Regions from separate parts of the Zhaonella formicivorans genome, predicted to be linked through region 2. Evidence: riboswitches for the same ligand, from Rfam matches in the RefSeq annotation. Region 2 holds a riboswitch; the other holds the start of a gene.
The links. Region 2 has a riboswitch for FMN ahead of ribD (bifunctional diaminohydroxyphosphoribosylaminopyrimidine deaminase/5-amino-6-(5-phosphoribosylamino)uracil reductase RibD). Riboswitches for the same ligand answer to the same signal wherever they lie in the genome.
Positions count from the first base shown of each region.

Region 1: another riboswitch for FMN. It lies ahead of EYS13_RS05990 (ECF transporter S component); the one in region 2 lies ahead of ribD (bifunctional diaminohydroxyphosphoribosylaminopyrimidine deaminase/5-amino-6-(5-phosphoribosylamino)uracil reductase RibD).

Region 1 covers NZ_CP085524.1:1,198,793-1,204,417, forward strand. The annotation lists gene EYS13_RS05965 (DAK2 domain-containing protein) at 1-189, opposite strand, end outside; gene EYS13_RS05970 (Asp23/Gls24 family envelope stress response protein) at 204-560, opposite strand; gene EYS13_RS05975 (DUF1858 domain-containing protein) at 739-936, opposite strand; gene rpmB (50S ribosomal protein L28) at 1,150-1,338, shown strand; gene yfcE (phosphodiesterase) at 1,556-2,107, opposite strand; gene EYS13_RS05990 (ECF transporter S component) at 2,111-2,686, opposite strand; FMN riboswitch at 2,779-2,894, opposite strand; gene rpe (ribulose-phosphate 3-epimerase) at 2,953-3,612, opposite strand; gene rsgA (ribosome small subunit-dependent GTPase A) at 3,615-4,496, opposite strand; gene pknB (Stk1 family PASTA domain-containing Ser/Thr kinase) at 4,515-5,625, opposite strand, start outside.
Region 2 covers NZ_CP085524.1:2,849,381-2,855,005, reverse strand. The annotation lists gene ribE (riboflavin synthase) at 1-63, opposite strand, end outside; gene ribD (bifunctional diaminohydroxyphosphoribosylaminopyrimidine deaminase/5-amino-6-(5-phosphoribosylamino)uracil reductase RibD) at 74-1,171, opposite strand; FMN riboswitch at 1,515-1,656, opposite strand; gene EYS13_RS13930 (methylenetetrahydrofolate reductase) at 1,731-2,648, opposite strand; gene fdhF (formate dehydrogenase subunit alpha) at 3,002-5,625, opposite strand, start outside.

The DNA.
Region 1 (5,625 bases), 1.7 Mb from region 2:
TAGATTCTGAATTCTTTCAACTTCCCGTACAGCTGCCAAAAGAGTCAAACTCATATTAGTCCCCGTGTCGCCATCGGGCACGGGGAAAACATTTAAGGCATCAACTATATCTTTATTGGCTGCCAGGTTTTGTGACCCGGCCAAAAACATTTTCTGCAGCCGGAGGGCGTCCAGATACTTATATTGCAATCCCAGAAACCTCCTCAATCTATAACTTTGACCCCTTGTACAATTATATTTACCTTTTCAATGGGTATACCCGTTAGCCTTTGTACGGTATAATGCACTTTTTCCATAACGTTATGGGCTACCTCATTGATTTTAGTGCCGTACCCCACCACAATATAGACATCAATGCTTACCCGGTTATCTACTATGTTAACCTGGATACCTTTTCCCGTCGCTTCTCTGCCTAGAAGTTCAAATAACCCGTCTTGTAATTTCTGGGAAGCCATGCCCACCAGCCCATAGCACTCTGCAGCAGCGTACCCTGCAAGAGTTGCTATTACTTCCTTGGAAATCGAAACTTTACCATACTGGGTTTCTAAAGTGTTAGCCAAACCATTATGCCTCCTCTCTACGGGTTAATGATCGGATAAAGACAACAAAACAAACTTTGCAGCAACTTTAAACAGGAGGAAAAACTGTTGCTTTTCTAGTGTACCCTTATACAAGTCGGAAAGTCGATCTACTGCCTGATTTGCCAAAAAAGCAGGGACTCATCCCTGCATGGTAAAATCAGTTCTTTTGCACTAATTTGTTTAAATCGGCCAGTAATGCCTCTACATTGATGCCATGCATACGGGCGCCGTTTTCAATCGTTTCGTCAGCAGCACCCATGCAGCGGAGGCACGCCATACCATGCTTTTCCAAAATTTCCCTGGACTGGGGATAGGCCTGTAGCAGTTCAAGGAGCGACATTTCCTTGCTAATCATCGCTAACCCCCCGTTATTAAATTTTGCAGCTTAGATAAAAAGTATATGCCTATTTTCGCTTAAATTCAACATAAACTGTTTTAATCCCTGCTATGCCGGAAACTTTTTTCCCTTTTTTAAAATTTCTTGCTAAAGATTTTGCTTTTTGCTAAAATTAGTAAAGGTTTTGATTTAGGATTAATAGCCTTTGGCTTTTTATAAGGAGGTGGAAAAATGGCTAAGTGCAATATTTGTGGCAAAGGAGTAGTTACGGGAAACCAGGCCAGCCACTCCAACATTAAAACAAAAAGGACATGGTCTCCCAACCTGCAAAAGGTAAAAGCCATAGTTGACGGTAGCCCGAAAAGAATTGTTGTTTGTACCCGTTGCTTGCGTTCCGGCAAAGTAGAGCGCGCAATTTAACAAGTTTCTGACAAACCGGGAACACTTGGCGATTTGCTTGCAGGCCAGCCAAAGGCTTGCGCAACTTAAAGCTATATTGCTTGTAGGTTACCCATTCAAGGAACGCTCTAACCAAGTAGTAAAAAGCGTAAATCTTTAACGTAATATAGCATATTCAGCAACAACATAAAAAGACTTGGGAGTTAAATACATCGCCCAAGTCTTTTAGTTTATACTATTACAAAGGATGTTCGTCCAAAACCCTGCCGGTATCGCTACAGATAAGCAGCAGCCTGTCGTTGTCCCAGAGACCCACGCTGGGTACACCTGCGCCTTTGGGCAATGAGCAACTGCCGGGATTGAAATAAACAGTGCCATTCTTTTTTTCAATCGCGGCAACATGAGTATGACCGGAAATACATAGGTCAATGTCCCAACGCCGGGTAAGCTCTTCCATTTCATCATTTTGCAGGGAATGACCATGATGTACCAATACTCTCTTACCATTCAACACCGTAAAAAGATAAGGGGCTGCGAGGGGTATGTTTAACAACATCTGATCCACTTCGGCATCGCAATTTCCCCTGGCAATCAGCACTGGCACGGGACACTCATTCAGCGCTATCGCCAGCTCCTGGGGAGCATACCCTTCCAAGACCGGATTACGGGGACCGTGATAGAGCACATCGCCTGCATGTAGAATAACTTCCACATCACGGAAAATTTGACCCAATACCCGTTTCCAAGGCAATACGACACCATGGGTATCGCTGATTATACCGACTTTCATAGTTTACAACTCCTGTTCCTTTTCCTTATGTTTGGCTAAACGGGCTACCGGTACTTCCAACCAATAGTGTACCCTTTTGTAAATTACAAATGTAGCTAACGAACTAAAAAGCGCTTTAACCAGGTTAAAAGGTATAATAGCCGAAGTTATTAACGGCAGCACTTCATTGGACGGTACGCCCCACAGCGGCAGGAGCACAAAGTAGTTAGCCACTGTCATAACCAAAGTCATCGCCAGCGAACCGGCCAGCAGTGAAACAACGGCTCCCGTTTTAGTTTTCATTCGTTCGTAGATGGAACCAGCCACCAGCACAAAACTTCCTCCGGCTATGAAAGCGGCCCCCACCCCAATAATACCTGCAGTCGATTTACCGGAAACAAAAAACAAAAATGTCTTCAAAAATTCCACCAACACACCGGTCCAGGGACCCCAGGCAAAAGCCGCAATTAATCCTGGAACTTCACTGGGATCGTATTTTAAATACGGCGGAAAAAACGGCAAAGGAAATTCAATGCTAAACATTAGCAGAAAGCCGATAAGAGCAAGCAATGACACGCGTACTAGCTTTTTTGTTGACACAGCTTTCACCTCTGATATATTAGGATAAAGAAAAATTAAAAAACCCGCCGGTAATCCAACGGGTAGTTCAATACAAGCAAACTGCATCTTCTCATCACCTTCTCCCATCCAGACTTTAACTGTCGGCTCCGGAATTACACCGGATCAACCATTTGGCTCGCGGGCTTTAACCGCCGGTAAGGAATTACACCTCTCCCCGAAGGATCACCTATTAAATTCAAGCATATTTTAGCACTGGGACTTTTCCTAAGTCAAGTAGCAAATTGCTAAATGCCAGCTATGCTGTCCCGCAGTGTCTTAGCGGCCAGAGACACATCCGGCTGACCGAAAATAGCAGAACCCGCCACCAGAATATTAGCTCCAGCCTGGACAGCCAGAGGTGCGGTTTCCGCATTAATTCCTCCGTCAACCTCGATATCTACGGATAAACCTTTGCTGTCAATGATTTTACGCAATTCCGCAATTTTGGGCAGCACGGCTTTAATAAACTGCTGACCGCCGAAACCGGGGTTAACTGTCATCAGCAACACCATTTCCACTTCAGATAAAACGTATTCGATTGTGGAAAGAGGCGTTGCCGGATTTAAAGCCACAGCTGCTTTCACGCCCTGCTCCCGAATATTTTGTAAGGTCCGGTGCAAATGCAGGCATGTTTCCACATGCACGGAGATAAAATCCGCTCCTGCTCTGGCGAAAGCGGGGATATAGCGATCGGGTTCGGCGATCATCAAATGCACATCAAAAAGCAGCTTGCTTTTCGAGCGCAAGACTTTGACCAAGTCCGGACCGAAAGTAATGTTAGGCACAAAATGACCATCCATAATATCAAGATGCAACAGTTCCACCCCTGCCTGCTCGGCCTTAGAAACCTCTGTGCCTAAAGAGCTAAAGTCGGCAGCCAAAAGCGACGGTGCAAGCCGAATCACGGTTAAAAACTCCTCTCTTTAGCAATTACTTCTTGTAAAAAAGCTATATAATGCTCATACCGCCTGGGGTCAATTAAACCTTTATCCAATGCCGCCCTGACGGCGCACTGAGGTTCGCTGTGATGCAAACATGTATTAAACTTACACATATTCCGGAAGCAGGCAAAGTCAGGAAAATAAAAAGCAAGTTCTTCCCGTTTTAATTCCGGCAAGTACAGGCGGCTAAAGCCCGGTGCATCAGCAACAAAGCCGCCGTTTTCCATGGGCATAAGCGCCACATGCCGGGTGGTATGTTTACCGCGCCGGCTCTTCTCCCCTACTTCGCCCGTCTTTAATTGCAGTCCAGGCTGTACGGCATTTAGCAAGCTCGATTTGCCAGCCCCGGAAGGCCCTGCAAATACAGTAACTTCCCCCTGCAATTCCTGCTTTAATTCTATAATGCCTATTCCCTTTTTAGCGCTGGTTAAAATAACTTTATAACCTAACCCGGTATACAGGTTGTTTAAATCTGCTACAACTTCCTCCGGAGCCAGATCCAGTTTGTTAAAGCTAATTACCGGGCGAATCCCTGCTTCTTGAGCTAAAATTAAAAGCCTGTCCAATAAAACCAAATCCGGGTCAGGGCTCTGTAAAGCCATCACAATTACAACCTGGGTGACGTTGGCTACGGGTGGGCGCACAAGTTCAGTCTGCCTGGGCAGCACTTCTTCAATTACTCCTTTATTTTGCCCTTCAACCAGTAAAATTTTTACTCTGTCTCCGGGCAAAAAATCCTGCATTTTTAGACGGTAACGACCCCGTAGGGAACATTCGTAAGTGACGTCCTCAGCCCAAACATAATAAAAACCGCTGTAACCCCGTAAAATTATGCCTTCAAGCAGCAAACCTTCATCCCCCTTGCTCTATGGCACTGCTTCTCTATGAATTTCTTTATCGTCTTGTAAAACTTTAAGAATCCCCTTACCGTAAAATTCTATCGGGACGATGACAAAATCACCGGGATTATGCCAGGCGTTATATTCTTCGTGGGTACCTGTCACATCGGAAACTATCACCTGGATATGATGCTCTTTGCCATCATCAGCTACAAGTATCTCCACATTGCGCGTTTCCGGAGCTAAGCCCGGGCCTTTGCTCACTTTTACATCAACTTTCTGCCCCTGCAAAATATTTTGTCCTTCCGGAACGCTTTGCCACATAACCTGGCCACTGAAAAATTCGTAGCTGATCTCGTTGGTAACATTCCCTAATTCCAAGCGGTTTTCTTCCAGTATCCGGCGGGCATCCTCCAGCCTTTCACCCACTAGTTTAGGCATAGGTATATTTTTCGGCTCAGGTCCAAGGCTGACTGTCAAGGTAACTTCCGTGCCCAAAGGTTTTTTAACCTCAGGTTCAGGGTTTTGCGCCACCACGCGTCCAGCCTCAATTTCCTCATCATAAACTTCCTCCACCTGCTCAGCCACGTTAAACCCGGCGTTCGTAAGTGTAATCCGGGCCGTTCTTTCGGGCTCGCCCAGCACACCCGGTACGGGCTTTAATTCCGGCCCCAGGCTAAGAACTAAAATTACAGGCCGTGTTCTTTTAACCGGTTTACCTGCTTCGGGGGACTGTTTGACCACGTAACCTGCAGGCAAGCTGGGATGATAGACCTTCTCCTCGACTTGGTATTTCAGCTTAGCTTGACTTAGGATCGCTTCTGCATCAGCCAGGGATTTCCCCACTACGTTTGGCACTTCCGACTCCCCTACCTCAAAGAAACGTTCCATGCCCAGCCAAAAACCCGCCAAGGCTACTAGCAGAAAAACGGGCAGCAAAAACCAAAAAACAGGCTTGGGCCTCTTTTTGCCGGACTTGGACTTTTTCGTGCCTGGGGCATCTTCTATGGCAGGAAGCACTTGGGTAGGCAATTCCCCTGCAAGGGAAAACCTAACTTTCTCCAGCGCCGCCCTCATTTCCCGTGCAGACTGGTAACGCATTTCCGGCTCTTTGGCCATGGCTTTGAGAACTATGCGT
Region 2 (5,625 bases):
TTTCGACTGTAATCTCTTTGCTTCCAGCACTGTCCCCAGCTCTTCTATAATTCCGGTAAACATTTTTGGTCACTCACTTTCTAAAGTAGCCGGTAACCAGCAAGTCGCCGGCCATGTTCTCGCAATTTAACTCTGCCAACCGGTAAGCTTCCGCCATAGATTGGACTCCCCTGCCTTCCACCGGCGTTTTAGCCTGTTGTCCGCCGACAATTTTCGGGGCAATAAAACAGTATAGTTTATCAGCCAATCTTTGCCGCAGGTAGGACTCGATAACAGTACCTCCCCCTTCCACCAACAAGCTCGTAACTTCTTTTGCTCCCAAGCGGTCAAGTAAACAGGACAGGTCCAAGAGTCCCGCGGAACTGGGCAGCTGCCAGACCAGTACCCCTTTTTCTTCCAGTCTGCTGATTTTTTCCTTGTCCGCATTTTCAGCACAACAAATTATAGTAGGGGCCGGAGAATCCAGATTTACGACATTGGAATTCAAGGGAACCCGCAAGCGGCTGTCAAGAATTACCCGGATTGGATCCTTGCCTTTTTTCCCGGGCAATCTGGTATTTAGGCTAGGGTTATCGCTTAAGACAGTATTAATGCCTACTAAAATAGCATCGGTCTCATCCCGCAAAGTATGGACATATGCTCGGGAAACTTCATTGCTAATCCATTTAGCATCTCCTGCAACAGTGGCTATTTTGCCGTCCAAAGTCATGGCCCATTTGAGGGCAACAAAAGGCCTCCCGGTGGTGATGTACTTGATAAATACCTCATTAAGTTTTTCCGCCTCTTTTTGCAAAACGCCCACAATAACCTTAATTCCAGCTTCCCGCAGCATTTTTATCCCCCGCCCGTTAACCAGGGGGTTCGGATCGGTCATAGCAACCACTGCTTCTTTTACCCCGGCTGCAATTATTTTGTTGACGCAGGGCGGGGTCCGGCCATAATGGCTGCACGGCTCTAAAGTTACATAGAGGGTTGCATCCCGGGCGGCAGGTCCTGCCTGCTCAAGGGCAATTACCTCAGCATGAGACGTACCTGCTTTTTGATGGTAGCCTTCGGCAATGATCCTCCCCTCCTTAACCACTACGGCGCCTACCATAGGATTAGGGCTTGTCCTGCCTTTCGCCAGGGCAGCCAGTTCTAAGGCCCTGGCCATTAAAGTACGATGGTCCAAAATTTCGCCTCCTTGCTCAAGCATCATGATGACTTGAGCCAACGGCCATCAGCCGTCAGCTATCAGCCATTAGCAATCCTGAAAATATCTGTAGAGTATATGTCCTGTTGCACCCACTTTCTGCATGTAAAGCATCTTTTCCCGTGTCTGGATATTAGTGAGTTTTGCTGGAAGCTAAAGGCAAGGCAGATTGACGTTCTTAGCTAACTTTCACGGAACAGCGGGTGCTATGGTTAACAATTTTTAAGGCAGTATTAATTTGGGCTAATCATAAAAATTTAAAACCCCCGGATAGGAAACCCAGGGGTGATAAACTAAAACAAGCTTCAACAGCTTAAGCTTCTCAATCCTTCTCCCATCCAGACTTTACTGTCGGCTTCGGAACCTCCCCGAATCAGCCTTGCGGCTCGCGGGCTTAGCTTTTTAAGCATCACCGCCGGTGTGGAATTGAGGCAGTCGCCTCTCACCAACCCCTGAAGGTATTCTGCTGTACGTTATTCTATACCAATATTAACTTTTTATACTGCAAGATGCAAGAGCCGGCTGCAATTTCCATAATTTAGTTGCCTATAACCTTCTGTGAAAAAAAGGATTGTTGTCCAATAGCCGGTACCCTGACGATTTCCTTAACCAGTTCTACTTCACCGATGGGGAAGATATGAACGCCGTGGGCAAATCGCTGCAGTTCCTCGTACAACTCTCGGGCTATCGCAATCCCTTCCTGGCGACCGCCGGCTTCTATCCTCTTTAACACCTCCGGCTTAATCTTGATCCCTGGAACTTTCTCATTAAAGTAACAAGCAAATTTGTAGCTTTTAAGCGGTAATAATCCAAAAAGGATAGGTAGATTGAAAGAATGGGTTACTTCCAAAAATCGTTCGGCAGTTTCCAAATCAAAAACCGGCTGGGTCTGGATAAAATTAACCCCTGCGTCAACTTTTCGTTTTAATTTTTCAAGCTCTTGAGCCAAATTATCGGCACCAGGGTTGGCACCGGCTCCAATAAAAAAGGTGGGGGCTGCTAATAATTTTTTGCCGCTCAAGTCCCTACCTTGGTTTAAGGCAGAGGCCGTCTTAATCAAACCGATGGAGTCCATCTCAAATACATCTTTAGCATGGGGGTGATCGCCCTTATCGGAGGGGTCCCCGGTAATGACCAAGATGTTGCGCACTCCAAGAGCGGCAGCCCCCAGAAGTTCGGACTGAATCCCTATACTATTCCGATCCCGGCAGCTCATGTGAAATACAGCCTCTATACCCAGATCTTGCTGCAGGATATGGGCCAAAGCAATGGGACTCATGCGTAAAGTTGCCATGGGGTTATCCGCAATGTTAATAGCATCCACATAATTGCGGATTGAGCTGGCGGCTTCCAACGTCGGTATGGGCTCAGCGCTTTTCGGCGGCTCCAATTCCACAGTAACAATAAATTTCCCCCAACGAATTTTTTCCCTTAAGGTATGAATCGCATATGCCATACAACTTACTCCTTTCCTTGTTAAACTTGTTCGGGATTAACCCGGCTACAAAAAACCAATTATTAAAAAAATAGCATTGTATACCGTATCCCAACGGTTACTTGAATTTCAGTCTAATTGTCTTCATAGCAAAGGCACCCTGTTGCCATGGAATATTTTTAAAATTTTACGAATATTTAAGCTAAATTATACTCCGCATGGGCTGCTAAGGAAAGTAAAATTTGCTCAATTTAACATTAAATTGTATAGTTTAATCTATTAAAAAAAGTTATAACCGGTTACTTTATAAAATTACAGATCAACGCTAATAAAAAGGGCGAGAGACAACCATAAAAGGCTGTCTTTCACCCTTTTTAAACCTTACTGACCTTCACCGCACATACTTTTAGTTCCGGTATTTTACAAACCGGATCGGTGGCTGAGTTGGTTAAAAGGTTAGTCGGCGTTTCGGCAAAGTGAAAAGTCATAAAGATATTTCCCGGGGGTACGTGGTCGGTAACCTGTACCGTACTTCTTACTTTACCCCGGCGGGACTCAACTTCAATGGTATCGCCATCTTTAATGCCATAAGCCCTGGCATCCTCCGGGCTCATCATAGCCAGTTCGTGGGAGTGCAGTTCGCCGATACCTTTGGAACGACGGCTCATGCTGCCGGTATGGAAATGGTACAACATCCTGCCGGTTATGAGGTTCAGAGGGTACTGGCTGTCCGGTTCTTCCGCGGGATTCCGGTACCGTACCACGTGGAACTTGCCTTTGCCCCTGGCAAATTTGTCGCGGTGCAAATACCGGGTCCCCGGGTGGTCCTCCGTAGGACAGGGCCACTGCAGGCCATGTTCTTCCAGCCTGGGGTAGGTAATTCCTCCGTAATGGGGCGCTACCCTGGCTATTTCAGCCATGATTTCTTCCGGGTTTCGGTACTGCCAAGGCGCACCCAGCCTGTTAGCCAGCGCCATGATTATTTCCCAGTCGGCCTTTGCTTCCCCCGGTGGCTCAACAGCTTTGCGCACCCTCTGAATCCGCCGTTCCGTATTGGTAAATGTACCCTCTTTCTCAGCAAAGCTGGCAGCCGGCAGCACCACATGGGCAAGTTTAGCAGTGTCCGTTAAGAAAATATCCTGCACTACCAGGAATTCCAGGTTTTCCATCGCCGCCCGGACATGATTGCCATCGGGGTCCGAGAGCATTGGGTTTTCTCCGATGATATACATGCACTTGATGCTGCCTTCATAAGCTGCCTCAAACATCTCGGTAACTGTCAGGCCCCGCTCACCTGGGAGCTCGGCATCCCAGTACTCGGCAAATTTTCTGCGGTTTGCCTCTTCACTTACCGGTTGGTAGGAAGGGTAGTAATCAGGCAGTGCCCCCATATCGCAGGCACCCTGTACATTGTTTTGGCCCCGCAGCGGATCTACCCCGGTACCGGACCGGCCCACATTTCCGGTGAGCACAGCCAGATTGGCCAGCGCAAACACGTTATCGGTGCCCGAGGTGTGCTGGGTAATGCCCATGGCATAAACGATGGTGGCCCGCTGGGCGGAAGCGTACATCCGGGCAGCCTGAACCAGCAGCTCAGGATCCACCCCGGTGATTTCCGCCACCCTCTCCGGGGTATACTCTTCAATCCCTTTAACCCATTCTTCAAAACCTTCGCTCCGTTCCTGGACAAATTCTTTATCCCACAAATCCTCCTTTAGGATGATATGGGCCAAGCCGTTGAGCAGCGCTACATTGGAACCGGGCTTCAGGCGCAGCCAAAGGTCCGCGTACCTGGTGAGCTCGATTTTTCTCGGGTCAACCACAATCAGCTTGGCGCCGTCTTTAACCACCTGCTTGATGCGGTAACCGGTTACGGGATGGGCTTCGGTGGTGTTGGCGCCGATCAAGAGAATTACTTCTGTTTCCAACAGTTCGTTGATGGAATTAGTCATTGCCCCACTGCCGAAAGCGGTGGCCAGACCGGCCACAGTGGAGCTGTGTCAGAGACGGGCACAATGGTCGATATTATTGGTGTCCAGCACACTCCTCATCAGCTTCTGCATCAGGTAGTTTTCTTCATTGGTGCATTTGGCGGAGCTTAAGCCGGCAAAGGCCTGTCCGCCATAGGTATCTTTAATCGTTTTAAAGCGTGCTGCCACATAATCAAGGGCTTCATCCCAGGTGGCAGGGCGGAACTCCCCGTCTTTTTTGATCAGAGGCTGGGTCAAGCGGTCGGGGGAATGCACAAAATCCCAGCCGAACTGCCCTTTGACGCAGAGATGGCCTAAGTTGGAACCTGCAGTATCTTTGGCCACGCCGATGATCCTGCCGTCGTATACTTTCAGCTTTAATTGACAGCCTACCCCGCAATAAGGACAGGTAGTCTTGACTTTTGTAATTTCCCAGGCCCGGCCGTTCCACAGTTCCGACTTGGGCACCAGGGCAGCTACCGGGCAGACGTTGACACACATCCCGCAAAAGGTACAGGTAGTATTCTGCAGCTTGTCATCATAGGCAGAAGTTACCTTGGAGTCAAAACCCTTTTCCATGAAATCATAGACATGGGCGCCGTTGATTTCGGCGCAGACCCGCACGCATTTGCCGCAGACGATACATTTGGAATAATCCCTGATGAAAAAGGGGTTGCTGTCATCGATGACGTAACTTTTCTTCTCCCCCTGGTAAGGGGTGTCTTCCACCTGGTAGCGGTAGCAGTAATCCTGGAGGCGGCAGTCGCCGTTTCTTGGACAGGTCAGACAGCGCAGGTCATGGTTGGCAATTAGCAGGCGCAGCACATCCCTTCGGGCGCTGATTACCCGCTCCGATTCAGTCTGGATTTCCATTCCCTCTTGAACAGGAGTTGCACAAGCGGCCAAAAGCTTTCGAGCCCCTTTCACCTCCACGATACACAGGCGGCAGTTGCCGGATATGGATAGTCCTTTTTCATAGCACAGGGTGGGAATATGGATACCGTTTTCTTCGGCCACCTGCAAAATGG